Regions from separate parts of the Methylorubrum sp. Q1 genome, predicted to be linked through region 1. Evidence: predicted binding sites of a transcription regulator. Region 1 holds the regulator's gene; the other holds the start of a gene.
The links. Region 1 encodes HrcA, which represses chaperone genes, less so after heat shock. Its sites were predicted from a motif close to GTTAGCACTCNCNNNNNGNGAGTGCTAAC; they were not measured.

Region 1 (15,483 bases):
GCGATCTCTCGCCGGAAGGCGTCAAGGAAGCGCGGTTGATCCACGCCCGCATGGCGAACGTGGCTGTTGAAGTCGCAATAGGGGCACTTCGCGGCGCAGAACGGCCAGTGCAGGTAGATGCCGAATCCCGCGTCGCGGGTCGGATGGTCGGGCGGTGTCGCGGGGGGCATCGGCCTGTCTTGTGTCATCGAGCCGCTTGAACCGCGCACTCGTCCAACCCGCCGCCCTCACCCTGAGGTGGCCGCGAATGCGGCCACCTCAGGGTGAGGGCGGCGGATGGGATGTCGGCGTTCGAGCGGAGCGCCTTCCATTCTTCACGCTTGATGTATGCACGCCAAACGCCGAGCGGAAGCTCAGCCCGGCCGACGCAGGCACGCCTTCGCAAGCTCGACGAAGGCCCGCGCCCGATGCGAGAGCGCGTTGCCGGTCTGCCAATCGACGCCGTGCTTCTCCTCCGAGGAGATCTCGCCGAAGGTGCGGTCCATGCCCTCGGGACGGAACATTGGATCGTAGCCGAAGCCGAGGTTCCCGCGCGGCTCCACCAGATCACCGAAGACGCGGCCCTCGAACAGCTCAGTATGGCCATCGGGCCACGCCAGAACCAGGGCCGAGACGAAGTGGGCACGCCGGTCCGCGGCGCCGCGCGTGTCGAGTTCGGCGGCGATCCGGGCCATCGCGCCGGAAAAATCCTTGTCCGGGCCGGCCCAGCGGGCGGAGAACAGCCCGGGCGCGCCGTCCAGCGAATCGACGCAGAGGCCGGAATCGTCGGCGAAGGCCGGCAGGCCCGAGGCCTCGGCCGCGGCGTGCGCCTTGATCGCCGCGTTCTCCGAGAACATCGTGCCGGTCTCGTCCGGCTCCGGAAGGCCGAGTTCGCCGGCCGAGACCGCCTCGACCCCGAACGGGGCCAGCAGCTCGCGCATCTCCACGAGCTTGCCGGCATTGTGGGTCGCGATGACGACCTTGCCCGAGAGGATGCGATGCCCGCTCACGCGATGACCTTCCGCTGCAGCTCGACGAGCTGCGCCACGCCGCCTTTGGCGAGCCGCAGCAATTCGAGGAACTGTTCGTCCGTGAACGGCTCCATCTCGGCGGTGCCCTGCACCTCGACGATGCCGCCCTTGCCGGTGACGACGAAGTTCGCGTCCGTTTCGGCCGCCGAGTCCTCGGCGTAGTCGAGGTCGAGCACCGGCTGGCCCTTGTAGATGCCGCAGGAGACGGCCGCGACATGGTCCTTCAGGGGATCGACCGAGATGATCGAGCGGGCCCGCATCCAGGCGAAGCAATCGTGGAGCGCCACCCAGGCACCTGTGATCGAGGCGGTGCGGGTGCCGCCGTCGGCCTGGATCACGTCGCAATCGACGGTGATCTGGCGCTCGCCCAGGGCCGGCAGGTTCGTGACCGCGCGCAGGGAGCGGCCGATCAGCCGCTGGATCTCCTGCGTCCGGCCCGACGGCTTGCCGGAATTGACCTCGCGGCGGGTGCGCTCGTGGGTGGCGCGGGGCAGCATCGCATATTCGGCGGTGACCCAGCCCTTGCCGGAACCGCGCAGCCACGGCGGGCCGCGCTCTTCCAGCGAGGCGGTGCAAAGCACGCGGGTGTTGCCGAAGGTGACGAGGCAGGAGCCTTCCGCGTAGCGGGCGACGGCCCGCTCCAGCGTGACGTCGCGCATCGCGTCCGCCGCGCGCTTCGAGGGCCGCATGCTTGGTAAGCTCCCGTATCGAAAATCGAAGCCCGGGCTCTTAGGCGCTGCCCGCCTCCGCGGCAACCGTCGCCCGGCCCTGGTTTCGTGCCGGCCTTCGTCGCCGGCGCCCGCCTGCGCGAACAGTCTCGGTTTTTCGGGCTTCCGCTCCGTTCGATGCTTTTCAGGATCGAAGTCCTCAAAAGCCCGCTCCGTACGGCGCTCTTCGCGCCGCGAAGCCGCTCAGGCGACTTCGAACGATGTCCCTGGACTCGCGCCTTTTCGCGCCAGACCAGCCTCCGGCATGAAAAAAGCCGCCGTCTCGCGACGGCGGCCCTTCAGACGACCTTCCGGCCGGTCACCAGCGGCGGTGGTTCATGTGACCGCGGTGGTGGTGATGGCGCGGGCCACCGAAGCGGTGGTGGCGGTGCCAATGACCACGGTGACGCATGTGGCGGCGGTAGTGACGGCGATCGCCGCGGTACTGCGCCTGCTCGATCATATCGCCAGCGGGTGCGGTCGCCTCGGTTTGGATCGGGAGCGGGGCAGCCTGCGCAGCGCGCGGCGCCGAAGCGAGGCTCAAGCCGGTGACCGCAATCGCCAGTGCGGCGACCTTGACCAGGGTCTTTCGTGCGCCAGTCAGCACTATCGGAAGCTCCATCTTCATTCGGGTAATGGGGCGGCGAATCGCGGTTCGAAACGCCGCCCTGGTGATGAAACGCCGCGGGGACGCAGAACGATCCCAATCATTTCTCGGCTAGCAGGCTGCTGGAGAAGTCTCGGGGCGGAGTGAACCATTCTCTGGAAGCCGGTTGTCGATGTCGGGCAGTGCGGCAGCCGACGCTTCATCCCGTCAGCACGCCTCACGCTCGGCGCGAAGTTCGACCGAGATGGAGATGATCGTTCTCCCTCGTCAGACGTCTGCAGCCGCCTGCTAAAGCCGCGCGGGGCGTCGTTCGCCGGTTGGGTGTGGTCCGGCGCTCGTCCGTAACGTCGCGGCAGAGCAGGATTGATCGGCGGCGCCCAAGCGCCCACAATCATTCGTCAGGATCCTGCTTTCGTCAGGTGCTCATCTCCTTGATCGAGGCCCTTTAGCCCATCGTGAATCCTCAAACCCAAGCGCTCGCCGCCCTCAACGAGCGCTCCCGAGAGATCTTCCGGCAGATCGTCGAGAGCTACGTCACCACCGGCGAGCCGGTGGGGTCGCGCAATCTCGCGCGCATTCTGCCGATGAGCCTGTCTCCGGCTTCGATCCGCAACGTGATGGCGGATCTGGAGCATTCCGGGTTGATCTTCGCGCCCCACACCTCGTCCGGGCGCCTGCCGACGGAGCTGGGCCTGCGCTTCTTCGTCGATGCGATGATGGAGATCGGCGACGTCGATCTCGCCGAGAAGGCGCGCATCGAGGCGCAGATGCAGGCGGCCGCCTCGCGCCACACCTTCGATTCGGCCCTGGCCGAGGCGTCCTCGCTGCTTTCGGGCATTTCCCGCGGGGCGGGCGTGGTGCTGACCACCAAGGTCGATGCCGGGCTCAAGCATGTGGAGTTCGTGCGGCTCGATGCCGAACGGGCGCTCGTGGTTCTGGTGTCGATCGACGGCACGGTGGAGAACCGCCTCGTCGATCTGCCGCCGGGTCTTCCGGCAGGGGCGCTGCAAGAGGCTTCGAACTTCCTCAACGCCCGCCTGCGCGGCCGCACCCTCGACACCCTGCGTGCCGATATCGAGAACGGCCGCAAGGAGATGAAGCAGGAGCTCGACGCTCTGACCGAGCGTCTGGTCGATGCCGGGCTCGCCACCACGGTCGGCCCGTCCGAGGCGCGCCAGCTCATCGTGCGGGGACAGGCCAACCTTCTGGACGACCTGCGCGCCGCCGAAGACTTGGAGCGCATCCGCCTGCTGTTCAACGATCTCGAGACGCAGAAGGATGTGATCGAGCTGCTGGCGCGGGCCGAGCAGGGCGACGGTGTGCGCATCTTCATCGGCTCGGAGAACAAGCTGTTCTCGCTCTCCGGCTCCTCGATGATCGCCGCCCCCTTCCGCGACAGCGCGCAGAAGATCGTCGGTGTCGTCGGCGTGATCGGCCCGACGCGGCTCAACTATTCCCGCATCGTGCCGATGGTGGACTACACCGCCCGCGTGGTCTCGGGGTTGCTCGACCGGTCACGGTAGGGCGTCGCTTCGGCCGTTCCCGAGTATCGCGTGCAAGCGAATTGCGATGAGGCGATCACCGGCTCGTCGAAAGAATGCGCCTCAGACAAAGACCGGGAGATGCCGGCCTGATGCCATCGGGTCGGACGCGGCTCGAGCGGCGGCGCAGGGGGATTCGAAAGCAGGAAGCGGGATGCGCGGCGTCGGGATGGGGCCGTAGGCACGGGCTCGGACTTGCCGGAGCCTCCTCATGCCAACCGTCGTCAACCACACCATGTCGCCGTTCGAATGGGCGATGCTGCTCGGACTGTCCGTGCTCTGGGGCGGATCGTTCTTCTTCGCGGGCGTGGCTTTGTCCGCGCTGCCGCCTCTGACGCTCGTCGTCCTGCGCGTTGGATTGGCCGCGCTGATCCTCAATGCCGCCCTGCCTCTGGCCGGTATCCGCCTCCCCCGCGGCCGAGACGTTTGGGTTGCCTTTTTCGGGATGGGACTCCTCAACAACGTCATGCCCTTCTGTCTCATCGTCTGGGGGCAGACCCAGATCGCCTCGGGGCTCGCGGCCATCCTCAACGCCACGACACCGCTCTTCACCGTCGTCGTCGCCCACCTGCTGACGTCCGACGAGCGGATGACCGGGAACAGGCTGGCGGGGGCGCTCACCGGCCTCCTGGGTGTGGCCGTCATGATCGGCGCCGCGGCATTCGCCGACGAAGGACGCCCTCTCCTGGCGCAGCTCGCGGTGCTCGGCGCCGCCCTGTCCTATGCTCTGGCCGGCGTCTTCGGACGGCGCTTCCAGCGCATGGGCGTCCCGCCGCTCGCGACGGCGACCGGCCAGGTGACAGCGTCCACGCTCCTGCTTCTGCCCGTTGCGCTGCTCACGGACCGGCCGTGGACGCTGCCGATGCCGGGCGCAACGGTCTGGGGTGCGGTGCTCGGGATCGCGGCGCTCTCCACCGCGCTCGCCTACCTGCTCTACTTTCGCCTGCTGGCGACGGCCGGGGCGACCAATCTCCTGCTCGTCACCTTCTTGATCCCGGTGACGGCCATCCTCCTCGGCACGCTGGTGCTGGGCGAGTCCCTGGAGGTTCGTCACATCATCGGCATGGCCCTCATCGGGGGCGGTCTCGCGGCCATCGACGGACGGGTTCTCAAGCGCGTGAGGCGACGGCCCATCGAAGAGCCCGGACGCTATCAGGGCCGGGATATCTGAGCGGTCGGAGACGAACCCGAGGTGCTCCGTCGCCGGCGGCGGCGCATCCGCTCGGAAAGGGCGCGACGTGTCGAAGCGCGGCCGTCTGCCCGCCCAGCCTATCCCGCACCAGCCCATCGCAGGGACTGGTGCGGGGCGGGGGTCAGCCGTGATGGGCGGCCGGGGCGGGTGGTGCGTCCCCGGCCTCGTCGCGCGGGCCGACAAAGCGGCCGAGCCCGCGGCCGATCAGGCTGCCGAGGCTGTCCATCAGCAGGAACACCGCGGGAACGAAGACCAGCGAGAGCAGGGTCGAGACGATGAGGCCGGCGATCACCGCGACCGCCATCGGCGCGCGAAACTCGCCGCCGATCCCGAGCGCGAGTGCCGAGGGCACCATGCCGGCGGCCATGGCGATGGTGGTCATCACGATGGGGCGCGCCCGCTTGCGGCCGGCATCGACGATGGCCGTGACGCGATCCACGCCCGAGCGCATTTCCTCGACGGCGAAGTCTACGAGCATGATCGCGTTCTTCGTCACCAAGCCCATCAGCATCAGGATGCCGATGACGACCGGCATCGAGATCGGCATGTGGCAGATCAGCAGGCCGAGGATGGCGCCGCCGATGGAGAGCGGGAGCGAGAACAGGATCGTCAGCGGCTGGAGGAACGAGCCGAACAGCAGCACCAGAACCGCGTAGACCATCATGATGCCGGCGCCCATCGCCATGAGGAAGCCGGAGAAGACCTCCTGCATGATCTCGGCGTCACCGGTCTGGCGGATGGTCACGCCCGGCGGCAGGTTTTTCGCCGTCGGCGTGGCGAGCGCCTGCTCGATCAGCGAGCCCAGCGCGTCCGAACCCTCCATATTGGCCTCCACCGCGACGCGCACCACGCGGTCGTAGCGCTCGATGGCACCGGGGCCCTGGTCGAGTTCGATGTCGGCCACTGCGGCGAGCGGGACCGCGGTACCGTTCTTGGCCGGAACTTTCAGGTTCTCCAGCCGCGAGACCGCGCCGCGGGCGCTCTCGGGCAACTGGACGCGGATCGGAACCTGACGGTCCTTGGCGTTGAACTTGGCGAGGTTGATGCCGATGTCGCCGATGGTGCCGACCCGCACCGTCTCCGCGATCACGTCGGTGGAGACGCCGAGATCGGCCGCCGCGCCGGGCTTGGGGCGGATGCGCACCTCGGTGCGGTTCAGGGGCGCTGTGGACATCACCGAGACGAGGTGCGGGATCGCGGCCATGTCGCGCTGGAGCCGGGCGGCGACTTCGGTCACTACCTCGACGTCCGGGCCGCCGACCACGAGGGCGAGATCGCGCTGGCCGTTCTCGCGCAGGTTCCAGGAGCGGATGTCGGGCTCCTGCGCCAACAGAGCGGCGATCTCGGTCTCGATCGTCCATTGCCGCTTGGCGCGCTGGCTCTTGGGGCTGAGATTGACGATCAGGGTCGCGAGACGCGTCTCCTTCTTGCCGCCGGCCTGACGGCCGCCATCCACGAAGACGGAGGTTACCTCAGGCAGCGTGCGGATGCGCTCGACCACACGGTCGGCGACGGCGATGGTGTCGGGGAGCCGCGCGCCTGGCGCCAGCTCGATCATGAACAGGGTGCGGGCGTTGTCCTGCTTCGGGATGAAGCCCGAGGGCAGGAGTCGGGTCGAGGCGAGCGAGCCGGCAAACAGCGCGAGCCCGACGAACAGGGTGATCCACTTGTGGCGCACCGACCAGCCGACAAGGCGGGTATAGGCGCGCATCACCGGCCCCTCCCGCTCCTCGGCATGGCCGTGGTCGCGCAGGAAGTAGGCCGCGAGCAGGGGCGTGATCAGCCGTGCTACCAGCAGCGACATGAACACCGAGACGGCGATGGTGAGCCCGAACTGGATGAAATAGCGGCCGGCGATGCCGCCCATGAAGGAGACGGGGGCAAAGACGGCGATCAGCGTCGCGGTGATGGCGATTACCGCAAGCCCGATCTCGTCGGCCCCCTCGATCGAGGCGCGGTAGGGCGACTTGCCCATCCGCATGTGGCGCACGACGTTCTCGATCTCGACGATGGCGTCGTCCACGAGGATGCCGGTCACCAGGGTGATCGCGAGTAGGCTGATGCCGTTGAGCGTGAAGCCCAGTGCGTCCATCGCCCAGAAGGTCGGCAGCACCGAGAGCGGAAGCGCCACCGCCGCGATCAGCGTGGCGCGCCAGTCGCGCAGGAACAGGAACACCACGAGGACGGCGAGCGCGGCGCCCTCGATCAGCGTGTGCATGGCCGAATCGTAGCTGCCGATCGTCGCCGCGACCGAGGAGTCGATGGTCTCGAAGCGGATCTCGGGATAACCCCGGCTGAACTCGGCGATCTTCTTCTCGACGCCCGCGGCGACCTCGGCATCGCTGGCGCCCGAGCCGCGCGAGACCGAGAAGGCGACGACCGGCTCGCCGTTGAAGCGGGCGAAGGTGCGCGGTTCCTCGATCGCGTCCTCGACGGTGGCGAGGTCATCGAGGCGCACCTTGCGGCCGCCGGGCAGGACGATCGAGGTGGCCTTGAGGTCGCGGATGGTACGCGAAGCGGCCAGCGTGCGGATCGACTGCTCCCGCCCGCCGACCTCGCCGCGCCCGCCCGCCATGTCGGCGGAGGTGACGCGCACCTGCCGGTTCACGTCCGCGGCGGTGATGCCGAGCGCCAGCAACCGGTCGGGCAGGGGGGTGATGCGGATCTCGCGGGCGACGCCGCCCACGCGCTCGATGCCGCCGACGCCTTTCACGCCCTGGAGCGTGCGGGCGACGTTGTCCTCCACGAACCACGACAGTTCCGCCGGCGTCATCGCGGGCGAGGTCACGCCGTAGATCAGGATCGGCAGGCCGGTGATCTCGACGCGCTGGATCACCGGCTCGTCGATGGTGCGCGGCAGGTTGATGCGGATCTTCGAGATCGCATCCTTGACGTCGTTGACGGCCCGGTCGGTGTTCACTTCGAGGCGGAACTCGACGGTGGTGACGGACGAGCCTTCCGTGATCGCCGAGGTGACGTGCTTGACGCCGCGCACGCCCGCGATCGAGTCCTCGACCCATTTCGTGACCTGGGTCTGCAACTCGGCCGGCGCCGAGCCGGCCTGCGTGATCATCACCGAGACGATGGGCACGTCCACGTTCGGCATGCGGGTGACGGGCAGCCCCCGGAAGCTGACGAGGCCGAGCACCATCAGCACGAGGAACAGGACGAGCGGCGCGATCGGATTCCGGATCGCCCAGGCGGAGATGTTCAGGCGCATCGGGCAACCCGTCAGAAGGAATGTCGATGGGGCCGAGGCTTAGAGTGCCTCAGCGCGAGCCGGCGTCGGCGGTGGCCTGCGGCGAGGGGGCTGCGGAGATTGCGGCCGGTATCTGGCCTTCCCGCGCGAGCGGAACCGGACGGACGCGGTCGCCGTCCCGCAGGAAGCTGCCGGCGCGGGCCACGACCCGTTCGCCTTCGGAGAGGCCGGAGCGGATCTCGATGTCGTCTTCGTCGGACAGGCCGGTGCGGACCTCGCGGGACTCGACCTTGTCCTCCGCGACGACGAGCACGGAGCTGCGCTTGCCGCCGCCGTAGAGGACGGAGGCCTGGGGCACGGTGACGCCGCGGGTGCGGGCGAGTTCAACGGCACCGCGGGCGAAGGTGCCGATGCGCAGGCGCGGATCGGGATCGAGGCGGACGCGGACCTTGCCCAGCCGGCTCGCCTTGTCGACCTCCGGATAGACCGCACGAACGGTGCCCGTGACGCGCTCGCCCTCGCCGATCTCGATGAAGGCGGGAGCTCCCTCGCGCAGCAGCGGAAGCTTGGTCTCGATGACCTCGGCCTCCAGCTCGATCTCGCCACGGGCGATCAGCCGGAACAGCGGCTCGGCCGATGAGGACGTGGCCATTCCGACCCGCGCCGTGCGGCGGCTGACGATGCCGGCTTCCGGCGCGCGGATCTCGGTGCGGGCGAGGCGCAGTTCGAGTTCGTCGCGCACGGCCTTGGCCTGCGCCAGTTCCGCCTTGGCCATCGCCAAGCCGTTGCGGGCGAAGGCGAGCTTACCCTCCGTCTGCCGCAGGGCGGCGGTGCGGTTCTCCATGACGGCGGCGGTGGTGATGCCGGTCTGGATCAGTTGCTTGGCGCGATCATGGGCCAGCCGCGCTTCGAGTTCGGCGGCCTCGGCCTGTTCGATGTTGCTCTGCGCCTGGAGCACGGCGGCGCTCACCTTGTCGATCAGCGCGTTCTGCTGGGTGAGCTGGCGGTCGATCAGGTCGCGGTTGAGGCGGGCGAGCACCTGCCCCTTCTCGACGCGCATGCCCTCCTCGGTCAGAAGCTCGACGAGACGGTAGCCGTCGATCTCGGGCGTCACGAGAATCTCGTCGCGCGGGACCAGCGTCCCGGTCACGACGACCCGTTCCACGATCTCCTGACGCGCGGCCTCGACCACGCTGACGGCTGGAGCCGGGGCCGTCTTCGCCGGGGGCGGGGCGGTCTCGGCCCGGGCCGGAGCGAAGCCCGCGGCGGCGAGCAGGAAGGCGGGGATGGCGAGGGCCCGGACGCTTTTCATCGGCCGGTCTCCAGATCGAGGTGGGGAAGGGGGAACGGACCGGACAGTCCGGCATCGATCACGGCCTGAAGCTGCGCCACGGCCGGGCCGGCATCGTAATCGTCACTCAGCGCACGGCTCACGATGATCCCCTTCATCAGCGGGGCGACCGCATCGAACAGGGCGGCCGAATCGCAATCGGGCGAAGTCTTGATCGCGTCGAACATCGTGATGAGCCAGGTCCGGCCTTCTTCGTCGCTGCACGCGACCATGGCGCCGATGGCCGGATTGCGGCTCGACTCCGCCCAGACGTCGAGACGTAGGATCGCCGCCCCGCGGGTGAGGTCGAGGAAGAAGCGGGCGAGCACGCCCATCAGCGCGGTGCGCTTGTCGCCGGCCCGCTCCAGCGACTCGACGAGGACGACACCGCGTTCGCGGTCGCGCTCGGCCAGACCGAGGACGACGGCCTCCTTGGAATCGAAGTAACGGTAGATGTTGCCCGGGCTCATCGAAGCCTCGCGGGCAAGATCCTGCATCGTGGTGCGGTGGAAGCCGTTGCGGGCGAAGCAGGCCTCGGCCGCGTCGAGGATATGCTCGCGCCGCGCCGCCTGTCCGCTCCGGGCGTCGATAACAGCGCCGGCCGCAGCACTCATGACGTGGTTCCGACGGTGTCCGTGGCGGCGGTGCGGCCCGGCTCGCTGAGGAACTGAACGGCGGCGCAGGAGCGCGGCTGAAGGTCGAGATCGGCACAGAGGCGGGCCTGCCAGCCATCCGGCCCGGCACCGGTCCAGCCCAGCAGCGCAAACCAACCGAACGCGACGACGGCGCAGACGAGCAGGTTCGCCGGGGTGCAGACCGCCTTGACCAACCGCGCCGGGCTGAAGCCCTCCTGCGCGGGGGCGAGATCGGCACCGAGCCCGGCGGCGTGAGGGTAGGACGCCCGGTCAACGACAATCATGCTCATGGCCCAACTCCTACGCTGCCTCGAGCTTGATAGTGAACGTTCATTCTCGTGTCAATGAACGTTCATTCTCATCGCCGGGGAGTCGCGCTTCGCTCCACAAGTGAGGCGCTGGCGCCACGCCGAGAGAACCTTATCGCCGCGTTAACGAACCGGTTACCACGCCGGAATAACGCAACGGGCAAGACCCGTGGGGCTCTGCACACGGTCGGCACTGCTTTCGCGGCGGACCGCGAAGGAAGTGCGAAGAACAAACGTCAACAGAACGCCCGTCGCAGCGAATAACGAACGCGTCGTTCGAGACCCTCATCATGTCCCCCTCAGATCTCGCCCCCCTCGCGTGGAATGCCGCGCGTGAACACCTCGACCTGTTTGGAAGCCTGGGGCTCTGCCTGGGTTTTGCCGGCGGAATGATGCCGCGGCGACGTTTGATCCTCTTCACCTCGGCGGCTTGCTCAGCCTGCTTCGCGCTGCATTTCCTACGGCTCGGCGCCCAGACCGGCACGGCGATGTGCCTCGTCTCGGTCATGCAGAGCGTGGTGGCGGCCCGCTGGATCGGGCCCGATTCCCGCGCGACCTGGGTCGCCCCGTTGTTCCTGGCAAGCAGCCTCGTCGCGCTGGGTCTCACGCTCGCCACCTGGAACGGATGGCCCTCGGCCTGCGCCGGGCTCGGATCGCTGCTGGCGACGACGGCCCGCCTGCAGGGAAAATCACAGGCGATGCGCCGCTACTTCCTCGGCGCGTCCTCGTGCTGGGCGATCCACAACACGCTGGTCGGCTCGGTCTTCGGCCTGACCTGCGATCTGCTCACACTGACGGCGCTGATCATCGCACTGGTGCGGGGCGGTGCGGAGAGGCCGGCATCCGCCGCCAACCCGGTGGCTCCGCTGCAGGGTGCCGCCTAACCGGAGGTGGAGCCCGACGGCTCCGCCCCCTGTTTCTTACGGCTGGAAGAACTTGAGATCCAACGCCGCGAGCGCGAGCAGGGGCGGGGGGAGAACGACACCGGCCACGCGCATGGACCGGGCGGCTTCGCGGCAGGCTGCGAGATCGTTGGCGCCGGCCGCGGCCTCGAGCTTCTCCACCGTGGCGGGGTCCGGCTTCGGGGCCGGCGCGGGCGCCGCCGGGGGAGGGGGATTCTTCGCCGCCGCGTTCGCCTTGGCGTTCGGGTTGTCCGCCGGATTGCCGGTCGCGCGGCTTGGTGCGGTCTCGTTGACGGCGCCGCTGAGGCCCGACGTCTTCTGAGGCTCACCGCCATCCGCCGGCTTTCCGCCCTCGGTCTTGCCGGAGGGGTTCGAGACGGCGGTGGCCTGCTGCGGAGGCGTCGCCGCGGCCTTGTTGGCCGGCTCCGGCTGCTTCACGAACGTGACCAGTTCCTGGCAGAGATTGGCCGGCTTGCCCGAAGCCTGCTGCGCAGCGGGCGCGCTCGGGCTTGCATCCTGGGCCATGGCGCTGCCCGCGAGAACCGCGCAGGCCGCGAGGCCGCCGGCGAGGTGCCGGATGATCGGCGAAGGCTTCATCGGGCTCACTCCCCCATCCTCGTTATCAGGTTTCTCGAGTTCGCTCAGGAGCGCTTCGGGTTCGAGGCCTCACCCTCGGCCTTGCCGTGGGGCTCGCCGTTGTACTCGTCCGGCTTCGGATCGCCGTTCCAGCGGGGACCGACGAGGTTGGTGCCGGGCTCCGACACCCGCGCCCCGGAGGTCGCGAACGCCTGATAGGCGAACTTCTGGTTGCTCGTGAGCGCGAACATCGCCAGCACCCCGAGGGCGATGGCGGCCATCACGGCGGCGAGGAAGGCTTTCATGGTCGTGTCTTCCCTGGAGGCCTCGGGCCTCGGTCAGCGCAGGTGGTCTTGCCCTTGGACGGGGGACCGGCCTGCGCCGCCGGTCTCCCCTCTCATCACTCCGCGGGGGCGGGATGCCCTTTGAGCTGTGGGCCGCTGCCGGTGCGCGCCTGTTCCTGCTCGACCCAGAGGTCGTGGTGCGCGCGCGCCCAGGCGAGATCGACCTTGCCGCTGCCCATGGCGTCGTAGGCGCCCTCCATGCCCAGCGTGCCGATATAGATGTGGGCGAGGATGCCCGCGATGAAGACGATGCCGATCACCGAGTGGATCACCTGCATCACCTGCATGCCGTTGATGTCGGTGAGCGCGAACGGGAACAGCATCATCAGGCCGGTGGCGGCCATGGCGGCGCCGAATCCGGCGACCATCCAAAACACACCCTTCTGGCCGGCATTGAAGCGGGCGGCATGGGGATGGCCCTTGCCGATGAAGCCGCCGCCGGCCTTGATCCAGGCCCAATCGACCTTGTTCGGGATATTGTCCCTGATCCAGAGGACGAACATGAAGACCACGCCGAGCATGAACGGCCATGCGAGGTAGACGTGGCTGTACTTCGCCCATTGCGCGATCGCGCCGAACGCCTCCGGCCCGATCAGCGGCATCAGCAGCCGCTTGCCGAAGATGTAGTTCAGGCCCGACAGCGACAGGATGATGAAGCATACCGCCGTCATCCAGTGCGTGAAGCGCTCGAAGGCGTTGAAGCGCAGGATCTTCTTTCCCGATTCCTGGCTTTGCTCCATCATGATTCGGCCGCGGAACAGGAAGAACGCAGCCAGCGCGGCGAGCATGCCGAGGATGGTCAGCGCACCGATCCACGGCAGCCAGCGCTCGCGGAAGTTCTGATACTCGCGACCCTGCGGCTGGATCAGGTTGGCCGACTTGCCGTCGGGGATCGAGACCCGGCCGCGGATCTTGGATTCCTGCTTGAACAGGAATTCCTCGTTGACCGAATCCGCGGTGGGCCGGGCACCCATCGGGTTCTGGCCGTCGGCCTGGATCGGGTTCTGCGCGAAGGCAGGCGCAAGCGCCGCCGGGCCCGCGACGAGCATCGCTGCCAGGATGAGAGTGTTGAGGAAGGTCACTGCCCGCCGCATCGGCGTTCCTTTCCGTATCCTTGTCGAGACGCCGCCGAGCCCGCGCACGCCGTTTGCGTCCCACCCGACCCCCCTCATCCAGAGGTGCCGCGCAGCGGCCTCGGAGGAGGTCGGGGGTGGGACAACGGTTCGAGGGCGTTGCCCTCGAACCGAGCGTTAGATCGCGACGGTCTCGCGGTAGGCCGTCTTCCAGCCCCAGGCGCCGGAGCCGTAACCGCGTTTGATCACCCGCTGCTTGTAGATCTCGGCGATCATCTCGCCGTCGCCCGCGAGCAGCGCCTTGGTCGAGCACATTTCGGCGCAGAGCGGCAGCTTGCCTTCGGCCAGGCGGTTCGAGCCGTACTTCTCGTACTCGGCGGTCGAGAAGTCGGGCTCGGGGCCGCCCGAGCAGTAGGTGCACTTGTCCATCTTGCCGCGCGAACCGAAATTCCCGACCCGCGGGTACTGGGGCGCGCCGAAGGGGCAGGCGTAGAAGCAGTAGCCGCAGCCGATGCAGATGTCCTTGGAGTGCAGCACCACGGCATCGGCCGTGGTGTAGAAGCAGTTCACCGGGCACACCGCCGCGCAGGGCGCGTCGGTGCAGTGCATGCAGGCCATCGAGACCGAGCGCTCGCCGGGCTTGCCGTCGTTGAGGGTGACGACGCGGCGGCGGTTGATGCCCCACGGCACCTCGTGCTCGTTCTTGCAGGCCGTGACGCAGGCGTTGCATTCGATGCAGCGGTCCGCGTCGCAGAGGAACTTCATCCGGGCCATGGTTCAGGTCGCTCCTCTTACGCCGCTGCGATCTGGCACAGGGTGCACTTCGTTTCCTGCATGCCCGTCACGGGATCGAAGCCGTAGGTCGTTACGGTGTTCACGCTCTCGCCGAGCACCACCGGGTCGGTGCCCTTCGGGTAGAAGTCGCGCATGTCCTTGCCCTGGTACCAACCGGAGAAGTGGAAGGGCATGAACGCCACGCCCTTGCCGACGCGGTCGGTCACCAGCGCCTTGACCTTGGTCTTGGCGTTGTTCTCGGCACCCGAGACCCAGACCCACTGACCATCCTTGATGCCGCGGGCGGCGGCATCGCCGGTGTTGATCTCGACGAACATGTCCTGCTGCAGCTCGGCGAGCCACGGGTTCGAGCGGGTCTCCTCGCCGCCGCCCTCGTATTCCACGAGTCGACCCGACGTGAGGATAATGGGGAAGTCCTTGGCGACGCCGCGGTCCACCACCGACTTCTGGACCGAGAAGCCGATATTCGGCATGCGCAATTGCCGCTCGTCGGGCCGGGTCGGGTACTTCGCCACGAGTTCGGGGCGGGGCGAGTAGACCGGCTCGCGGTGCACCGGCACCGGGTCGGGCAGGTTCCAGGCATTGGCCCGGGCCTTGCCGTTGCCGAAGGGCGCGACGCCGTGGTCGAGACAGACGCGCTGGATGCCGCCCGAGAGGTCGGTCGCCCAGCTCACGGTGTCCGGCTTCTCACCGCCGATCTTGAGAATGGTGGCGAGTTCGTCCGGGGTCAGGTCCTTGTCCCAGCCGAGCTTCTTGAACACCCCGAAGGTGAATTCGGGGTAGCCGTCGGTCAGGTCCGAGCCCTTCGAGAAGGAGTTTTCGGCGAGCAGGGTCTGGCCGTTGCGCTCGGTGCCGAACCGCGCGCGGAAGCCGCCGCCGCCGTCCTTTACGTGGAGGTTGGTGTTGTAGAGGATCGCCGAGCCGGGATGGCGCAGCTCCGGCTTGCCCCAGCACGGCCAGGGCAGGCCGTAATAATCGCCGCCGACCTCCGGATCGTCCTTCGGGGCGCGCAGCGTCACGAGGTCGAACTTGTGCTGATTGCGCATATGCGCCTTCAGCCGCTCCGGCGATTGGCCGCAATAGCCGGTGGACCAGCCGCCGCGGTTGATCTCCCGCAGGATGTCTTCCGCTTCCGGGGCGCCGTTGACGATCTTGATGGTCTTGCAGAGCTTGTCGGCGAAGCCGAGCTTCTGTGCGAGGCGGTAGAGGACCTCGTAATCGCTCTTCGACTCGAAGGCCGGCTTCACGATCTGCTCGCCCCACT
Region 2 (15,483 bases), on a different contig from region 1:
GGCGGGCCTGCATGGCGGCCCGGTGGTGACGGCCGAAGTCGGGGTGGACCGGCACAAGATCGCTTATTTCGGGGACGCGGTGAATGTGGTCGCCCGCGTCGAGGCGCTGTGCCGCCCGCTCGGCGTCGATACCTTGATCTCCGAGGATCTGCTGAAGCGGCTGCCGCGGCTACCCGAGGGCGTCGTGGTGAGACCGCTCGGCACCCACGCCCTGCGCGGGCGCGGTCAGCCCCTCGCCGTCGCCACCCTCGAACGCAACGGGACCGCCGCGCTTGCCGAGGAAACGGCGCCGCGGATCGCCGCCGCGCCGTAGGGCGGGTGAACCCGACGGTCAGCCGACCCGCAGCAGCAGCAGGATCGCCGCGATCGTCATGATCGCCAGCGTCGCGAGAATGCCGCCGCCCCGGCAGGCGAACTGGCGCGGCGAGTTCGTGGGGGCGAACATTCCGATCGGATGCAGGATGCGCGCGATCACCAGCACGATCAGCAGGCCCTGAACCCAGCCATGGGAGCCGCCACTCCCCTCGTAGAGCGCGATCAGCAGCAGGGTCAGCGGCACATATTCCTGGAAGTTGCCGTGCGAGCGGATGCGCCGCTGGAGCGCGTCCTGCCCGCCATCGCCGAACAGGACGCTGCCGGTGAGCCGGCCAGCGATCACCCATCCGGTCAGTCCGGCATAGATCAGGCCCAGAATCGCGGCGTAGAAGGCCGTGGTGGTCGGAAAAATCACAGGGACAACCCTTGGATCGGAGGGGCGACCCGCCGTGTGGCGGATGTCGTTGGCCCTTCGCAAGATAGGATTGTCGGCGCCGTGTTCCGCCCATACGGGCGATCACGAAGGCGTATCCCCGACGCGACGGTCGCCGACGGGCCCCCACGCCGCTCGGCGCGGCGGGCGATGGGATACATTAAGCATTCTACCGAAAAGTGTCGTCGGCCTGTGGCGGAAGGCGATGCGCTAGGATGGCGTGATGCGGCTCGGCCCGGCGGCGGAGCGTTGCTGGCGAGAGGGCCGCTCAGGAGGATGTCGGTGGGCGGCAAGCTGATCGCGGTGGCGAACATGAAGGGCGGGGTCGGCAAGACCACCACCGTGGTCATGCTCGCCGAGGCGCTGGCCGCCGACGGGGCGCGGGTGCTCGTGGTCGATCTCGATCCGCAGGCGAGCGTATCGGTCTGCCTCGCGGGCGATGCGCTGCTCGGCGAGATGATCGTCCACGGGCGCACGCTGGAGGCCTATCTCGCCCTCAAGCTCATCACCCGCCACAAGCCGAATCTCTCCGCCCGTATCCAGCCCGGTGTGAGCCTGACCATCCACAAGAACGCGCCGCTCGCGCTCTCGCTGCTGCCGTCCGGCCCGCATCTGCGGCTCGTGGAGCGGGAGATTCTTTACGAACTGACGGAGCGGAAATTCTCGATGCACGCCATCGACGAGAAGCTGTGGAAGGTCTTTCACGACGACTTCGTGCCGCTGGCGGCGAACTACGACTACGTCTTCTTCGATTGCGCGCCGGGTATCTCGCCGATCACCGAGGTGGCGGTGCGCGCGGCCGACCTCGTCCTCGTCACCTCGATACCGGACTTTCTCTCGACCTACGGGCTCAACGCCTTCGTCGAGACGGTCTGGCGGCGCACCAGCCGGCAGGCGAGCCATATCGCCCCGAAGAGCGCACCCTACGTCCTCGTCACCCGCTTCCAGGCCCAGGTGCGCCAGCATCAGCGAACCCTGGCGCGGCTCCAGGCGGAGGCGCGGGCCGAGGATGCCGGCTTCCGTTTGCTCGAAACCCGCATTCCTCAGGCGGCGGCGCTCGCCGACGCGCTGGTCCCGGCCGACGGGGCGCCCCCGACTTTCACCGCCAAGTATGGCGCCCATGTCCCCAACGTGCTGATCCCGCTGGTCGCGGAAGTGAAGGAAATCCTCCATGGCCCTTGATGTCGATGGCTATGCCGTGTTGCAGGCGATGGCCTCTGCGCCGGAAGCGTTTCCCGACATCCGCACCGAGATTCCCAAAGCCGCCCGTGCCCTCGTCGTGAAGCAGCTCAAGGCCCGGTCCTTGCGCGCGGCATCGCTGCGCCTGATCCGCGAGGTGCTGGGCAGCGAGACCCTTGCCCTGATCGCCGATGGGATGTCCGAGGCCGACGTGAAGGGGGTGGTGTCCCGCCTCGATCCGCATCACCCCTCGCTGAAGACCGCGACGCCGGGCTGGCACCGCCACCGCCTCAGCGCTCTGGCCGCCGGCGACGCGCCGTTCCGCAAGGGCGAGACCCGTGCCGAAGGCAGTCCGGCGAAGCCGCGTGCGGGCGAGACGCCCCCGGAGCGCGCCCTTGCCAGCCGTCCCTTCTCCGCAGTGTGGGACGGCAAGGACCACGATGCGCCGCCCGTGAAGGAAAGCCGGGAGAAGAAGGACAAGGAGAAGGAGCGAAAAGGAAAAAAGAAGAAGGGCTGAAGCCCTTCCGTCCAAGCGTTGTTGTGACGCGCATTCTTTCAACGATCCGGTGATAACTTCGTCGGAATACGCTCTAAGCTTCCGGAAACAGCACCGCGTAACGCGTTTCGAGGGCGGCGAGCCGGCCCTGCCCTTCCAGGACCGCGACCCGGTGGCGCCGCGTGACGTCGAGCAGCCCGTCGGCCATCTCGGCCTCGCCGCAGAGCCGGGCACGATCCGAGATCTGGGAGATCTGATCGGCCATCAGGCTATCGATCCGTATTCCTTCGGTCAGCACCTGCATCAGACGCAGCATCGTCTCACGGGCGTGGATCGAAGGCGTCGATGGGTCAGGTATACGATCCGTCACGGTACTCGCAAAGGTCAGGCCGACAACGCTCCGACGCTGCCCGAGGCTCGGCACCTCCGGCCACTGCATAGGATAAACCCTGCCCGCTTTCCCGGGGAAACGTCCGTGCAGCGTCACTTCATCAGGGGCGGTCCGCGAGCTCCACCGACGAAAAAGGGGCCGCCTTTCGGCGACCCCTCTTCCGTTCTTCGACCGGGTGCGTGGACTTAGAAGTCCATGCCGCCCATGCCGCCGCCGCCCGGCATCGCCGGGGCGCCGCTGTCCTTCTTCGGCGCGTCGGCGACCATGGCTTCCGTGGTCACCAGCAGGCCGGCGACCGAGGCCGCGTCCTGAAGGGCGGTGCGCACGACCTTGGCCGGGTCGACGATACCGGCCTGGATCATGTCGACATACTCTTCGGTCTGCGCGTTGAAGCCGAAGGTCTCGCCGCCGTTGTCGGTGATCTTGCCGACGACGATGGAGCCCTCGACGCCCGCGTTGCTGGCGATCTGACGGATCGGGGCTTCGAGCGCCTTGAGGACGATCTTGATGCCGGCCTGGACATCCGGGATGTCGGACTTCAGCTGGGCGACCGCCTTCTTGGCGAGCAGCAGTGCGACGCCGCCGCCGGGGACGATGCCCTCTTCCACCGCGGCGCGGGTGGCGTTGAGCGCGTCGTCCACGCGGTCCTTCTTCTCCTTGACCTCGACCTCGGTCGCGCCGCCGACGCGGATCACCGCGACGCCGCCCGCGAGCTTGGCCAGACGCTCCTGGAGCTTCTCGCGGTCGTAGTCCGAGGTGGTCTCCTCGATCTGCGCCTTGATCTGGCCGACGCGGGCCTCGATGTCGGCCTTCTCGCCGAGACCGTCGATGATCGTGGTGGTCTCCTTCTCGATGCGGACGCGCTTGGCGCGGCCGAGCATCGGCAGGGCGACGTTCTCGAGCTTGATGCCGAGATCCTCGGAGATGGTCTGGCCCTTGGTGAGGATCGCGATGTCCTCGAGCATCGCCTTGCGGCGATCGCCGAAGCCCGGAGCCTTCACGGCCGCGACCTTCAGGCCGCCGCGCAGCTTGTTCACGACGAGGGTGGCGAGCGCCTCGCCCTCGATGTCCTCGGCGATGATGACGAGCGGCTTGCCGGTCTGCACCACGGCCTCGAGCACCGGCAGCATCGGCTGCAGCGAGGAGAGCTTCTTCTCGTGGATGAGGATGTAGGGATCCTCGAGTTCGGCGACCATCTTCTCGGCGTTGGTCACGAAGTACGGCGAGAGGTAGCCGCGGTCGAACTGCATGCCCTCGACGACGTCGAGCTCGGTCTCGGCGGTCTTGGCCTCCTCGACGGTGATGACGCCCTCGTTGCCCACCTTCTGCATGGCGTGGGCGATCATCTCGCCGATCTCCTTGTCGCCATTGGCGGAGATCGTGCCGACCTGGGCGACCTCTTCGGAGGAGGCGACCTTCTTGGCGCGGGCGGTGATGTCCTTCACCGCGGCGGCCGTGGCGAGGTCGATGCCGCGCTTCAGGTCCATCGGGTTGATGCCGGCGGCCACGTACTTGGCGCCCTCGCGGACGATGGCCTGGGCCAGCACGGTCGCGGTGGTGGTGCCGTCACCGGCGATGTCGTTGGTCTTCGAGGCCACTTCGCGCACCATCTGTGCGCCCATGTTCTCGAAGCGGTCGGCGAGCTCGATCTCCTTGGCGACGGTGACGCCGTCCTTGGTGATGCGCGGCGCGCCGAAGCTCTTCTCGATCACGACGTTGCGGCCCTTCGGGCCCAGCGTCACCTTGACGGCATCCGCGAGGATGTCGACGCCGCGCAGCATCTTGTCGCGAGCATCGGCGGAGAAACGTACGTCTTTCGCTGCCATGTGAGTTTACCTCGAATGATGGAAGGGGCCCTGAAGCCGGCCGAGGGCGGAGCCCTGGCGGCCTCGAAGGGCGGTGGAGGGATTTCGCGCCTTAGAGGGCGACGACACCCATGATGTCGGATTCCTTCATGATGAGGAGATCCTGGCCGTCGATCTTGACCTCGGTGCCGGACCACTTGCCGAACAGCACGCGGTCACCGACCTTCACGTCGAGGGCGTTGATGCGGCCCTGCTCGTCACGAGCGCCGGGGCCGACGGCGACGATCTCGCCCTCTTGCGGCTTCTCCTTGGCGGTATCCGGGATGATGATGCCGCCTTTCGTCTTCTCTTCGCTCTCGATGCGACGGACGACGACGCGGTCGTGCAGCGGACGGAACTTCATGAGCTGCCCTCTTGCTTCGGAATGGCGGTTGGTCTTCATGCGGTCGGGACGACCGCGCTCCACCTGATTGTTAGCACTCCAAGCAAGTGAGTGCTAACGACGCTGGCGAGATAGGCGCGCGGCGTTTTCGAGTCAAGGCGCAGCTTCTTCCCGGCTGCGGCGGTTTCGCGCGAATTTCTCGCGCGGCTGGGACGGACGGGGACACATTCTCCCGATGATGAGCCTTCATGGGGCCAACGGCGCGGTCGAGCACGGCGGCGCCGGAGGTGGCGCGAGCCTGCCCGATCACGCGGTCTGGATCGACCTGAACGATCCGACGGCCAAGGAGGCCGCGCAGGTCGAACGCAAGACGGGCATCCGCGTGCCATCGCGCGCGGCGCTGAGCGAGGTCGAGTCGTCGAGCCGCTTGCGCCGCAACCGCGACGGCCTCTCGCTCTCGACGCCGATGGTGACCTTCGACCGCTCCGATTTCAGCCTGAAGCCGCTCGGCTTCCTGCTCACCGCGGACCATCTCGTCACCGTGCGCTTCCACGACATGCGCGCCTTCGCGGCGGTCCGGAAGCGTGTGGACGAGGGTGACGGCGACGGCAGCACCAGCACGGGCATGTTCCTGCTCGTGGTCGAGGAACTGGTCGACAACCTCGCCGACCTTCTGGAGGAGATGTCGAGCGACCTCGATACGCTCTCCACCCGCATCTTCGATTTCGATTCGGGCGCCCGGCCGGGTGCCCGCAAGGGTGACACCACCGCGCCGAAGCGGCGCGACCTCGCGCTCCGCCGCCTGCTCCGTTCGGTCGGGCGCCACGGGAAGTCCCTGTCGAAGGTCCGCGCCAGCCTGCTCGGGCTCGGACGCATCATCGTCTTCGCCAAGAGCGAGTGCGGGCAGACCCTCAAGGAGGGCGACGCGCCGCGCTTCGACACGCTGGCGCAGGACATCGCCTCGCTGGACGAGTTCGAGACGCGACTCTCCGAAACCGTCCAGTTCCTGCTCGACGCGACGCTCGGGCTCATCAACATCGAGCAGAACAACGCCTTCCGGGTTCTCACCGTCGTGTCCGTGGTCGGCGTGCCGCCGACCCTGGTGGCCTCGCTCTACGGCATGAACTTCAAGCACATGCCCGAACTCGATTGGGCCTACGGCTACCCTTACGGCCTCGCCCTGATCGTGATCTCGGCGATCGTGCCGCTGCTCTATTTCAAGGCGAGGGGCTGGCTGTAACGGTTGCCGAGAGGCGCCGCCGTCGCGGGGGCTCTCCGCGACTCAGTGGCTGAGGCCGGGGAACAGGTTCCGCAGGCTCGTCACGATCATCTCCATCGCAACCGCGGCCAGGATCATGCCCATCAGACGGCGCGTGATCGAGGTGGCCGTCGCGGACAGGTGGCGGCCCAGCCAGGGGGCGGAGATCAGCGCGACCGTCAGAAGCGTGAGAAAGGCGCCGACACCGAGCGCGAGTTCCGGCCATTTGGCCTGCGCCTTGGCGGTGTGGCCGAACACGATGAGCGTCGCGATCGTCCCCGGACCGACGAGCAGGGGGATGGTCAGCGGGTAGATGGCGACGCTTTCCGCCTCGACCCGATCTTCCTTTTCCTTGGGGCTGCGGCCGTGCGTCTGGTTCGATGAGCCCTGCAGCATGGAGAGCGCGATCATCAGAACGATGAGCCCGCCCGCGAGACGGAAGTCGTCGACGCTGAGTCCGAAGGCATCCAGGACGGCCTGCCCGGCCACGATCGAGACGAGGCAGCCGATCGTGGTCCCGACAGCGGCCGTGACGGCAACGCGCCGCCGCACGGCGTCGGAAGCGCCATCGGTCAGGGAGAGGAACACCGGCACATTCGCGATCGGGTTCATGATGGCGAACAGCGCGGCGAAGACCTTCGTGGCGAAGGACAGATCGACAGACATCGCGCACCCCGGTTTCAAGCTCCAGCTCCATAGCACGGCTCTGGCTTCGGCCCGGCGCCGGGCCCGCAGGCCGCGATGGGTCGTCACGCCGTCGCCCCACAATTCAGGCTTTGTTGGCGGCTAGCTGCGAGTCTTGTCCTCAGGCTCCAGGCTGAGCGAGCAGCGCACCCCGTCCCATGGCCGTCATCGCCGCCTTCGTCCTCAATGCCGGGCTGAACTTCATCCTCGGCATCGCCATCGCCCGAATGCTGGGGCCGGCCGATTTCGGCCGGTTCGCCCTGGCGACGGCCGGTGCGGTCGTGCTCAACACGATCCTGTTCGAGTGGCTGCGGCTCTCCGCGACGCGGTTCTACTCGGCGCGGGTGCGCGAGGCCGAGCCCTGGATCCGCCAGGGTCTCGACCGGGCTTACTGGGTCGTCGCGCTGGCGCTGTTTGCCACCGCCGCCCTCTGCGCCGGGCTCGGGATCGCCGTCAATCCGACCCCCGAGGGACGTCTGGTCATGACCGCCGGCACGATGGTCGCGGCGATCGGCATCGGGTTGTTCGACTATCACGCGGCGCTCGCCCGCGCCCGCTTCATCGGCAGCGCCTATCTCCGGCTCGTGGTGTGGAAGAACGTCCTGGCCTTCGTGCTGATGGCCGGCACGGCATGGCTGTTTCCGCAGCCGGTCTGGGTGCTGATCGCGGGGGGCTTGAGCCAGTTCCTGGCGGTGCTGCCGATGCGCAAGATCCTGGGCGACGGGCTCTTGGGGCACCCGCCCGCCATCACGCCTGACCGGGCGCGAAAAACCTTGCGGCTGTTCGCGGCCTACGGTTTGCCCTTGATCGCGGCCAACGCCGTCTATCAGATCATGCCCTTCCTCAACCGCGCCGCCATCGCCGGCACCGCCGGCTTTGCCGAGGCCGGCTATTTCGCGCTCGCCGCCGATCTCGGCTCGCGGGCCTTCTCGACGCTTGGGGCTGCGCTCGACCTGCTGCTGTTCCAGATCGCCGTGCAGGCCGAGGAGCATCATGGCCGCGAGGCCGCCGAGACCCAGGTCGCGCGCAACATCGCCATCGTGGTGGCGCTGCTCCTGCCCTGCGCCGCCGGCTATTGGGCCGTGACGCCGGCACTCCAGGCACTGATCGTGCCGGAGGAGTTTCGCGGGCCGTTCGCGGACTACACCGACCTGCTGATCCCGGGCCTGTTCTGCCTCTCGATCATGAACTTCGCCCTCAATCCCATCTTCCAGATCCGACGCCGGACGAGTCCGGTGGTCGCCGCCGCGCTCATCGGGCTGGCCGTCAACACCGTCGGCCTCGTCCTGCTGCCGCGGATGATGGGACCGCAGGGCGTCGCCGTCGCGCAGACCTTGGGCCTCGTCGCGGCGGTCGCCGTGCTCGGCCTGCGGGCACTGACGGGGATCGAGCGCCTACGCCTGCCGGGTCGCGACCTGGCCCTCACCGCCGCCGCCTGCCTCGCCATGGTTCTGGCCGTGCTGCCGTTCCGCGGCCTGGAGCCGGCGCTTGCCCTGCCCGCCTGCATCGCGGCCGGAATGCTCGTCTACGGGGCTTTCGTCTGGTTCCTCGACATCGCCGGCCTGCGCAGCGCCGTGCGCCAGCGTTTCCCGAAGCGGCTGCCGGCCGCCGCGCGATAGGCGCGGACCTGGCGCAGACTCGGCTTGCCACCTCAGGCCAAACGGGGTTTGAGTCCGGGAGCTTCTCGAAGCTCCAGAAAAATCCCACGGGACGGAAACGATGACCTCATACGCGCCGGCGAGCGAGCAGGAGGCGGCTGCCATCGTGGCGCAGGCCGCCGGCCGGTCGGAACCGCTGCGTCTCGTCGGCGGCGGCACCAAGGCGGCGCTCGGCCGCCCACCGCAGGATGAGGCGACGCTCGCCGCGACGGGGCTCACCGGCATCACGCTCTACGAGCCGGCCGAGATGGTTGTCGCCGCGCGTGCCGGCACGCCGCTCGCCGAAGTCGAAGCACTGCTGGCCGGGCGCGGGCAGATGCTGCCGTTCGAGCCGATGGATCACCGCCCTCTCCTCGGCTCCAGCGGCGAGCTGACCTTCGGCGCGGTGGCGGCGGCCAACAATTCCGGCCCCCGCCGCATCAATGCGGGCGCAGCCCGCGACAGCCTGATCGGCGTGCGCTTCGTCAACGGCCGCGGCCAGCCGATCAAGTCCGGCGGGCGGGTGATGAAGAACGTCACCGGCCTCGACCTTGTGAAGCTGATGGCCGGCTCCTGGGGCACGCTCGGCCTGCTGACGGAGGTCACCTTCAAGGTGCTGCCCGTGCAGGAGCAGGTCGCGACCCTCGTGCTGCCGGGCCTTGCCGATGCCGCCGCGGTCGAGGCGCTCGCCACCGCCCTCGGCTCACCGTTCGAGCTGACCGGCGCCGCCCACTGGCCTGCCGGTGTCGGCGGGCCGGAGCCGCGCACGCTGATGCGCGTCGAAGGCTTTGCCAAGTCGGTCGGTTACCGCCTCGGCGAGCTGCGCCGCCTGCTGCGCCGCTACGGCGAGGCCCGGGTCGTCGAGGGCGAGGAGAGCGCTGCGCTCTGGCGTGCCGTGCGCGACGCGACTTCGCTCGCCGAGCCGCGCGAGTCCGCGATCTGGCGCATCTCCGTCGCTCCGACCCGCGGGCCGGCGGTCGCCGCGGCGATCGCGGCCGAGCGCGCGGCGCGCTGGTTCTACGATTGGGGCGGCGGCCTGATCTGGCTCGCCACCGATGCGTCCGACGATGCCGGCGCCGCCGTGATCCGCGCCGCGGTGAAGGCCGCCGGCAGCGGTCACGCGACCCTGGTGCGCGCGCCCGAGACCCTGCGCGCGGCTGTCCCCGTCTTCGAGCCGCTGCCCGAGCCGCTGATGCGCATCAGCGCCGGCATCAAGGCCGCGCATGATCCGGCCGGCATCTTCAACCCCGGCCGGATGTATGCGGGCGTGTGACCGAATGCGGCCTCAGAACACGAAGCGCAGGCCGGCATAGAGCAGCCCGGCCAGGGTGATCGCCGCCGGCAGGGTGAGCAACCACGCGGCGGCGAGGTTGCGCATGGTGGCCCATTGCAGGCCCGAGCCGTTGGCGGCCATGGTGCCGGCGACGCCGCTCGACAGGATGTGGGTGGTCGAGACCGGCAAGCCGTAGGCCTCCGCGAGGCCGATCGTGCCTGCGGCCGTGATCTCGGCGGACGCGCCCTGCGCGTAGGTCAGGTGCTTCTTGCCGATGCGGCTGCCGACCGTGACGACGATGCGCTTCCAGCCCACCATCGTGCCCAGGCCGAGCGCCAGGGCGACCGAGACCTTCACCCAGGTCGGGATGTAGCGGGTGCCATCGTTCAGGCTCGTCTCGTAGGTCTTCAGCACCTCCGCCTCCTCGCCGACGAAGAGGGCCTCCCGCTTCTTCAGGCTGTGGATGGCGTCCGAGGTGAGAAACATGTCGTTGCGCAAGTTCGGCGTCGCCGCCGCCGGAACGTGGCGGATCGCGCCGTACTCCTTCACCTTCGTGGCGATGTCGTCCGAGAGCGCGGCCAGGGCCGCGTAGGTCTCCGGCCGGTCGAGGTCTTTCTTCCCCAACGCCCCGGTGATCTGCGCGCGCCCCTCGGCCGGGCTCGGCATCGGGGCTTGGTCCGCCCGGTTCTGGAACACCGTCCGGGCGCGCTCCGAGACTTGCACGAAATGCGGCGTCGCCGACTCGGACATGGTCCGGTTGAGCGCGTAGGCGGTGGGCGCGGCGCCGATCAGGATCAGCATGATCAGGCCCATCCCCTTCTGCCCGTCATTGCCGCCATGGGCGAAGGAGACGCCACCGCAGGTGAGGATCAGTAGAGCGCGGATCCAGAGCGGGGGCGGCGTGTCGCCCTCCGGCTCTTGGTAGAGGGTGCGGTTGCGGATCACGAACCGCATCGTCAGCAGCAGCAGGGCCGCCATGACGAAGCCGACGAGCGGGCTGAACAGCAGGGCGCGCAGCACGCTCCACGCCTGATCCCACGGGACGCCGGAGGTGTCCGAGCCTTCGGTGGCGAGGAGCTGGTTGGCAAGGCCCACACCGAGGACCGATCCGATCAGCGCGTGCGAGGACGAGTTCGGCAGGCCGAGCGCCCATGTCCCCAGGTTCCACACGATTGCGGCGATGAGCAGCGCGAAGATCATCGCGTAACCGGCAGACGAGCCGGACTTCAGCACCAGTTCCACGGGCAGCAAGGTAACGACGCTGTAGGCGACGGCACCGGTCGAGACGAGGACGCCGAGAAAGTTGAAGACGCCGGAATAGACCACGGCGACGACCGGAGGCAGGCTGTGGGTGTAGATCACCGTCGCGACGGCGTTGGCGGTGTCGTGGAAGCCGTTCACGAACTCGAAGCCGAGGGCGATGAACAGTGCGAGGCCGAGCAGGGCGAAGGCACCGATCGCCAGCGGTGGCTGGCCGGCGGCCTGCATGTCCGTGATCAGGTTGAAGAGCGCGTAGCCGAGCCCTCCCACCAAGACGAGCAGGAAGAGGGCGGTTCCCCCCGGATGCATCTGGCCGTCGAGATCGGGGCCCCGTGGCGCGCGGGCTTCGATCGGTGCCGGACCCCGGTCCTGCAGGCTGAGCGCGTCTGACATTGAACCTCGAAGGAATCGACCCCGGCCCTCGACGATGCCGGGCACCGGGCCATCCGGTCTCGGACCCGGTCGCGGCCGGTGGTGCAGCGGCGCCCGCCCATCGACCGACACAACGTCAGGCTTACAAATGCCGCTCAGTGGGGAGGTTCCGTGAAGTTTCGATGACACGGATCAAAAGCAGATTTGGGCCGCAATCTCTTCCGGTCGTCGACCTCCCTGCCCTTTATCGGCTGATCTTGGACTGATGACGGGCGCTGCGCATGGCGGCATTCACGGTGGCATCAAGCCATGAGACGCCGGGGTTCGGATCATCGTAGAAGTACGTTCATGCTGACGCTCGCGCTCTCGCTCGCTCTCCTCGTCGTGGTGATCCTCATCATCGTCCGGCGGCGCCACCTCACCCTTCTCATGGGGTTGGGCAGCCTGATCGCGGCCCTGCTCGCCATGCTCTGGCTGCAGGATCTCGGGCTCCTGCCCGGCTCACAGGGCCCGTTGACTCACACCCGGCCTCTGACGCTGGATGACAGCCACCGATGACGGCGCTGCGGAGGGCGGCCAGGGAACTCTCCCGGCCTTCGCGCGTCTGCCGCGATGAACCGGCCTCCGCTCCGAGGCTCGTCGGATTGGAGACGTCCCTTGCGCAACCTTCTCCTGCTTCTGATCGTGCTCGCAGGCGGCTTCGTGCTGACGGCCATGTATGTCGCGCCGAACCAGCCCGAACTGCGGGGCTGGTACGAAACCAATGCCTGCCCGCATCTCGACCGGATCAGCCCGAAGATCTGCGAGCCGATCCGGGCCGCACGAGGCACGAGCGCGATCTGAGGCCCCGCTTGCGCCGAGCCTTCGACTGGTTCTTCCGCGACCGGCGTAGCGGCGCCGTCGTGATCGGCCAATGGCCGAACCTCCCGCTTTGGATCTTCGCCGCGGCCTCGGCCCTGGAATGGCTGCTCGAGGCGGTGACGCCCGGCCTGCCCGCTCCGGTCTTTGCGGGCCTTCGCATCGTCGCGCTCCTGAGCCTCACCGTCTGGGCGGTCGATGAGATCGTCCGCGGGGTCAATCCGTGGCGCCGCTGCCTCGGGGCCATCGTGCTGATCGGGATCGTCGTGAGCGTCAGCGGTCTGGGCCGCCTGTGAGCGACCCGTTCGACCTCCTCGTCATCGGCGGCGGCATCAACGGCGCCGGGATCGCCCGTGATGCCGCCGGCCGGGGCTTGCGCGTCCTGTTGTGCGAGCGGGGCGATCTGGCCGAACACACTTCGTCGGCCTCGACAAAACTGATCCATGGCGGCCTGCGCTACCTCGAACAGTACGAGTTCCGGCTGGTGCGCGAGGCACTGGCCGAGCGCGAGCGGCTGATGCGATTGGCACCCCACATCGTCTGGCCCTTGCGCTTCGTCCTGCCCTACGATGCGGGGCTTCGGCCGGCGTGGATGCTGCGGCTCGGGCTCTTCCTCTACGATCACCTCACCCGCCTCAAGACGCTGCCGGGTTCGACATCGTTGCGCCTCGATCGCGACGCGGCCGGCGCGCCGCTCCAGAAACGGCTGACGCGGGGCTTCGCCTATTCCGATTGCTGGGTCGAGGACAGCCGCCTCGTCGTGCTGAACGCGCTCGACGCCGCCGAGCACGGTGCGCAGATCCGCACCCGGACCGCCGTCGAATCCGCCCGTCGCGATGACGGTGCCTGGACCGTCACCCTCTACGATTCCGACAAGCGGCGGCGGGAGAGCGTGCGGGCGCGGGTCGTCGTCAACGCCGCCGGACCGTGGGTCGGCGAGACCCTGCTGCGGACGCTCTCCATCGAAGCCCGGCCGAAGGTGCGCCTCGTCAAGGGGAGCCACATCGTCGTCCGGCGGCTCTATGAGGGCGATCAGGCCTACATCCTGCAGCAGCCCGACCGGCGCATCGTCTTCGCTATCCCCTACGAGCGCGACTTCACCCTGATCGGCACCACCGATGTGGCGCATGAGGGCGGCCCTGGCCCGGTCGCCATCTCGGCCGAGGAGACACGCTACCTCTGCGCCTGCATCAACCGCTCGTTCGAACGGCAGATCGGCCCGGACGACGTGGTCTGGAGCTTTTCGGGGCTCAGGCCCCTCTACGACGACGCCGCAGCGAATGCCTCGGCGGTCACCCGCGATTACGTGCTCGAACTCGATACGGACGGTCCTCCGGTCCTCTCGGTGTTCGGAGGCAAGATCACGACCTATCGCCGGCTCGCCGAGCACGCCCTCGACCGGCTGGGGCCGCACCTGCCCGGCCTGAAGCCGGCCTGGACCGGGACCGCCCCCCTGCCCGGCGGTGACATCGACGGCGCGGATTTCGAGAGGTTCCTGGCAAGACTGGTCGCCGAGCGTCCCTTCCTCCCGGAAGCGACCGCCCGCCGGCTCGCACGCGCCTACGGCACCCGCTTGGATCATCTGCTCGGCGATGCGCGGGCGCTGTCCGACCTCGGCGAGACCTTCGGCGGCGATCTCAGCGTGCGCGAGGTCGATTACCTCGTGCGGCACGAATGGGCGCTCACCCCCGACGACATCCTGTGGCGGCGCTCGAAGCTCGGGCTCAGGATCGGCCGGGCCGACGTCGCGCGGCTCGGGCGCATTCTCGCCGCCCGGTCGGCCGATCCCGGCGCTCAGCGCCCGTAAACGTCCTCGACGCGGATGATGTCGTCCTCTCCCGTATAGGAGCCGACCTGTACCTCGATCAGTTCGAGCGGGATCTTTCCGGGATTGGTCAGCCGGTGCATCGAGCCGATCGGCAGGTAGACCGCCTCGTTCTCATGCACGAGCACGATCGAATCGTTCAGCGTCACCTCGGCCGTGCCCTTCACCACCACCCAGTGTTCGGCCCGGTGGAAATGCTTCTGCAGCGAGAGCCGCCCGCCCGGCGTCACCATGATCCGCTTCACCTGGAAGCGCTCGCCGATATCGATACGCTGATACCAGCCCCAGGGGCGGTACATCCGGCGGTGGGCATCCGCCTCCGGATGCGCCTTCTCGCGCAGCACGGTGACGAGATCCTTGACCTTGCCCGATTTCGCCTTTGCTGCGACCAGCACCGCGTCGGGGGTCGCGACCACCACGACGTCGTCGAGTCCGACCACCGTCGTCAGCCCGTCGCCCTCGCTGTGCACGAGGCTGCCCGTGGTCTCCACCAGTTCGACGCGGCCGCGCACGGCGTTGCCCTGGGCGTCGCGCTCCAGCACCTGCCAAACCGCCTCCCAGGTGCCGACATCGGACCACGCGAAGGAGACCGCGAGCACGCCCGCGCGGGTCGTGCGCTCCATCACGGCGTAGTCGATCGAGGTTTTCGGCGCCCGCGCGAAGGATTCGGCCTGGAGCCGCACGAAATCGAGATCGGTCGCGGCGTGGTCGAGGGCGCCGCGGGCGGCTTCCAGCACTTCCGATGCGTGCGCTTCCAGCTCGGCGATCATCACGTCGGCGCGGAACAGGAAGTAGCCCGAGTTCCACAGGGCGCCCTCCCCGATCAGACGCTCGGCGCCGGCCGCGTCCGGCTTCTCGACGAAGCGCTCGACCCGGTGAAGACCCGGCGCATCGGGAAGCGCGCCGCCGGTGCGGATGTAGCCGTACTCGGTCGCGGGCCGGGTCGGGGTGATGCCCAGCGTCATGATCTGGCCGAGTCGTGCGCCGACGGCGGCCGCCTGCGCGGCTCTCGCGAAAGCGGCGGCGTCCTCGATCACGTGGTCGGCGGCCATCACCAGCACCACCGTCTCCGGCCCGCGCCGCGCGCCGTGGAGCGCGGCCACCGCGACGGCCGCCGCGGAGTCGCGCCGCTCGGGTTCGAGCAGGATGTCGGCGCTGATGCGGCTCTGCGCGAGCTGCTCGGCGACGATGAAGCGGGACTCGGCCGAGGCGATGACCGTCGGCCGGGCGAACACGGCCGCATCGGCGACGCGGCGGACGGTGGCCTGAAAGGTGGAGGTCGCGGGATCGACCAGCGGCGTGAACTGCTTCGGCA

Region 2: groES (co-chaperone GroES) is a predicted target of HrcA. The motif match lies at 5,092-5,120, and genes of this name have one in related genera.

What each region holds. Positions count from the first base shown of each region.
Region 1 covers NZ_SRHQ01000008.1:90,614-106,096, reverse strand. The annotation lists gene hemW (radical SAM family heme chaperone HemW) at 1-170, opposite strand, end outside; gene rdgB (RdgB/HAM1 family non-canonical purine NTP pyrophosphatase) at 354-989, opposite strand; gene rph (ribonuclease PH) at 986-1,699, opposite strand; gene E4V01_RS09935 (hypothetical protein) at 2,037-2,339, opposite strand; gene hrcA (heat-inducible transcriptional repressor HrcA) at 2,780-3,847, shown strand; gene E4V01_RS09925 (DMT family transporter) at 4,077-5,036, shown strand; gene E4V01_RS09920 (efflux RND transporter permease subunit) at 5,179-8,277, opposite strand; gene E4V01_RS09915 (efflux RND transporter periplasmic adaptor subunit) at 8,327-9,568, opposite strand; gene E4V01_RS09910 (TetR/AcrR family transcriptional regulator) at 9,565-10,200, opposite strand; gene E4V01_RS09905 (hypothetical protein) at 10,197-10,511, opposite strand; gene E4V01_RS09900 (YgjV family protein) at 10,820-11,413, shown strand; gene E4V01_RS09895 (hypothetical protein) at 11,450-12,028, opposite strand; gene E4V01_RS09890 (hypothetical protein) at 12,073-12,312, opposite strand; gene E4V01_RS09885 (formate dehydrogenase subunit gamma) at 12,408-13,445, opposite strand; gene fdh3B (formate dehydrogenase FDH3 subunit beta) at 13,602-14,198, opposite strand; gene E4V01_RS09875 (formate dehydrogenase subunit alpha) at 14,216-15,483, opposite strand, start outside.
Region 2 covers NZ_SRHQ01000009.1:90,025-105,507, forward strand. The annotation lists gene E4V01_RS10750 (adenylate/guanylate cyclase domain-containing protein) at 1-313, shown strand, start outside; gene E4V01_RS10755 (MAPEG family protein) at 332-730, opposite strand; gene E4V01_RS10760 (ParA family protein) at 1,025-1,930, shown strand; gene E4V01_RS10765 (hypothetical protein) at 1,920-2,444, shown strand; gene E4V01_RS26160 (hypothetical protein) at 2,518-2,739, opposite strand; gene groL (chaperonin GroEL) at 3,000-4,640, opposite strand; gene groES (co-chaperone GroES) at 4,732-5,022, opposite strand; gene E4V01_RS10785 (magnesium transporter CorA family protein) at 5,237-6,241, shown strand; gene E4V01_RS10790 (MarC family protein) at 6,284-6,925, opposite strand; gene E4V01_RS10795 (lipopolysaccharide biosynthesis protein) at 7,102-8,562, shown strand; gene glcE (glycolate oxidase subunit GlcE) at 8,663-9,853, shown strand; gene E4V01_RS10805 (inorganic phosphate transporter) at 9,866-11,506, opposite strand; gene E4V01_RS10810 (hypothetical protein) at 11,834-12,043, shown strand; gene E4V01_RS10815 (hypothetical protein) at 12,143-12,328, shown strand; gene E4V01_RS10820 (hypothetical protein) at 12,337-12,639, shown strand; gene glpD (glycerol-3-phosphate dehydrogenase) at 12,636-14,150, shown strand; gene E4V01_RS10830 (mannose-1-phosphate guanylyltransferase/mannose-6-phosphate isomerase) at 14,138-15,483, opposite strand, start outside.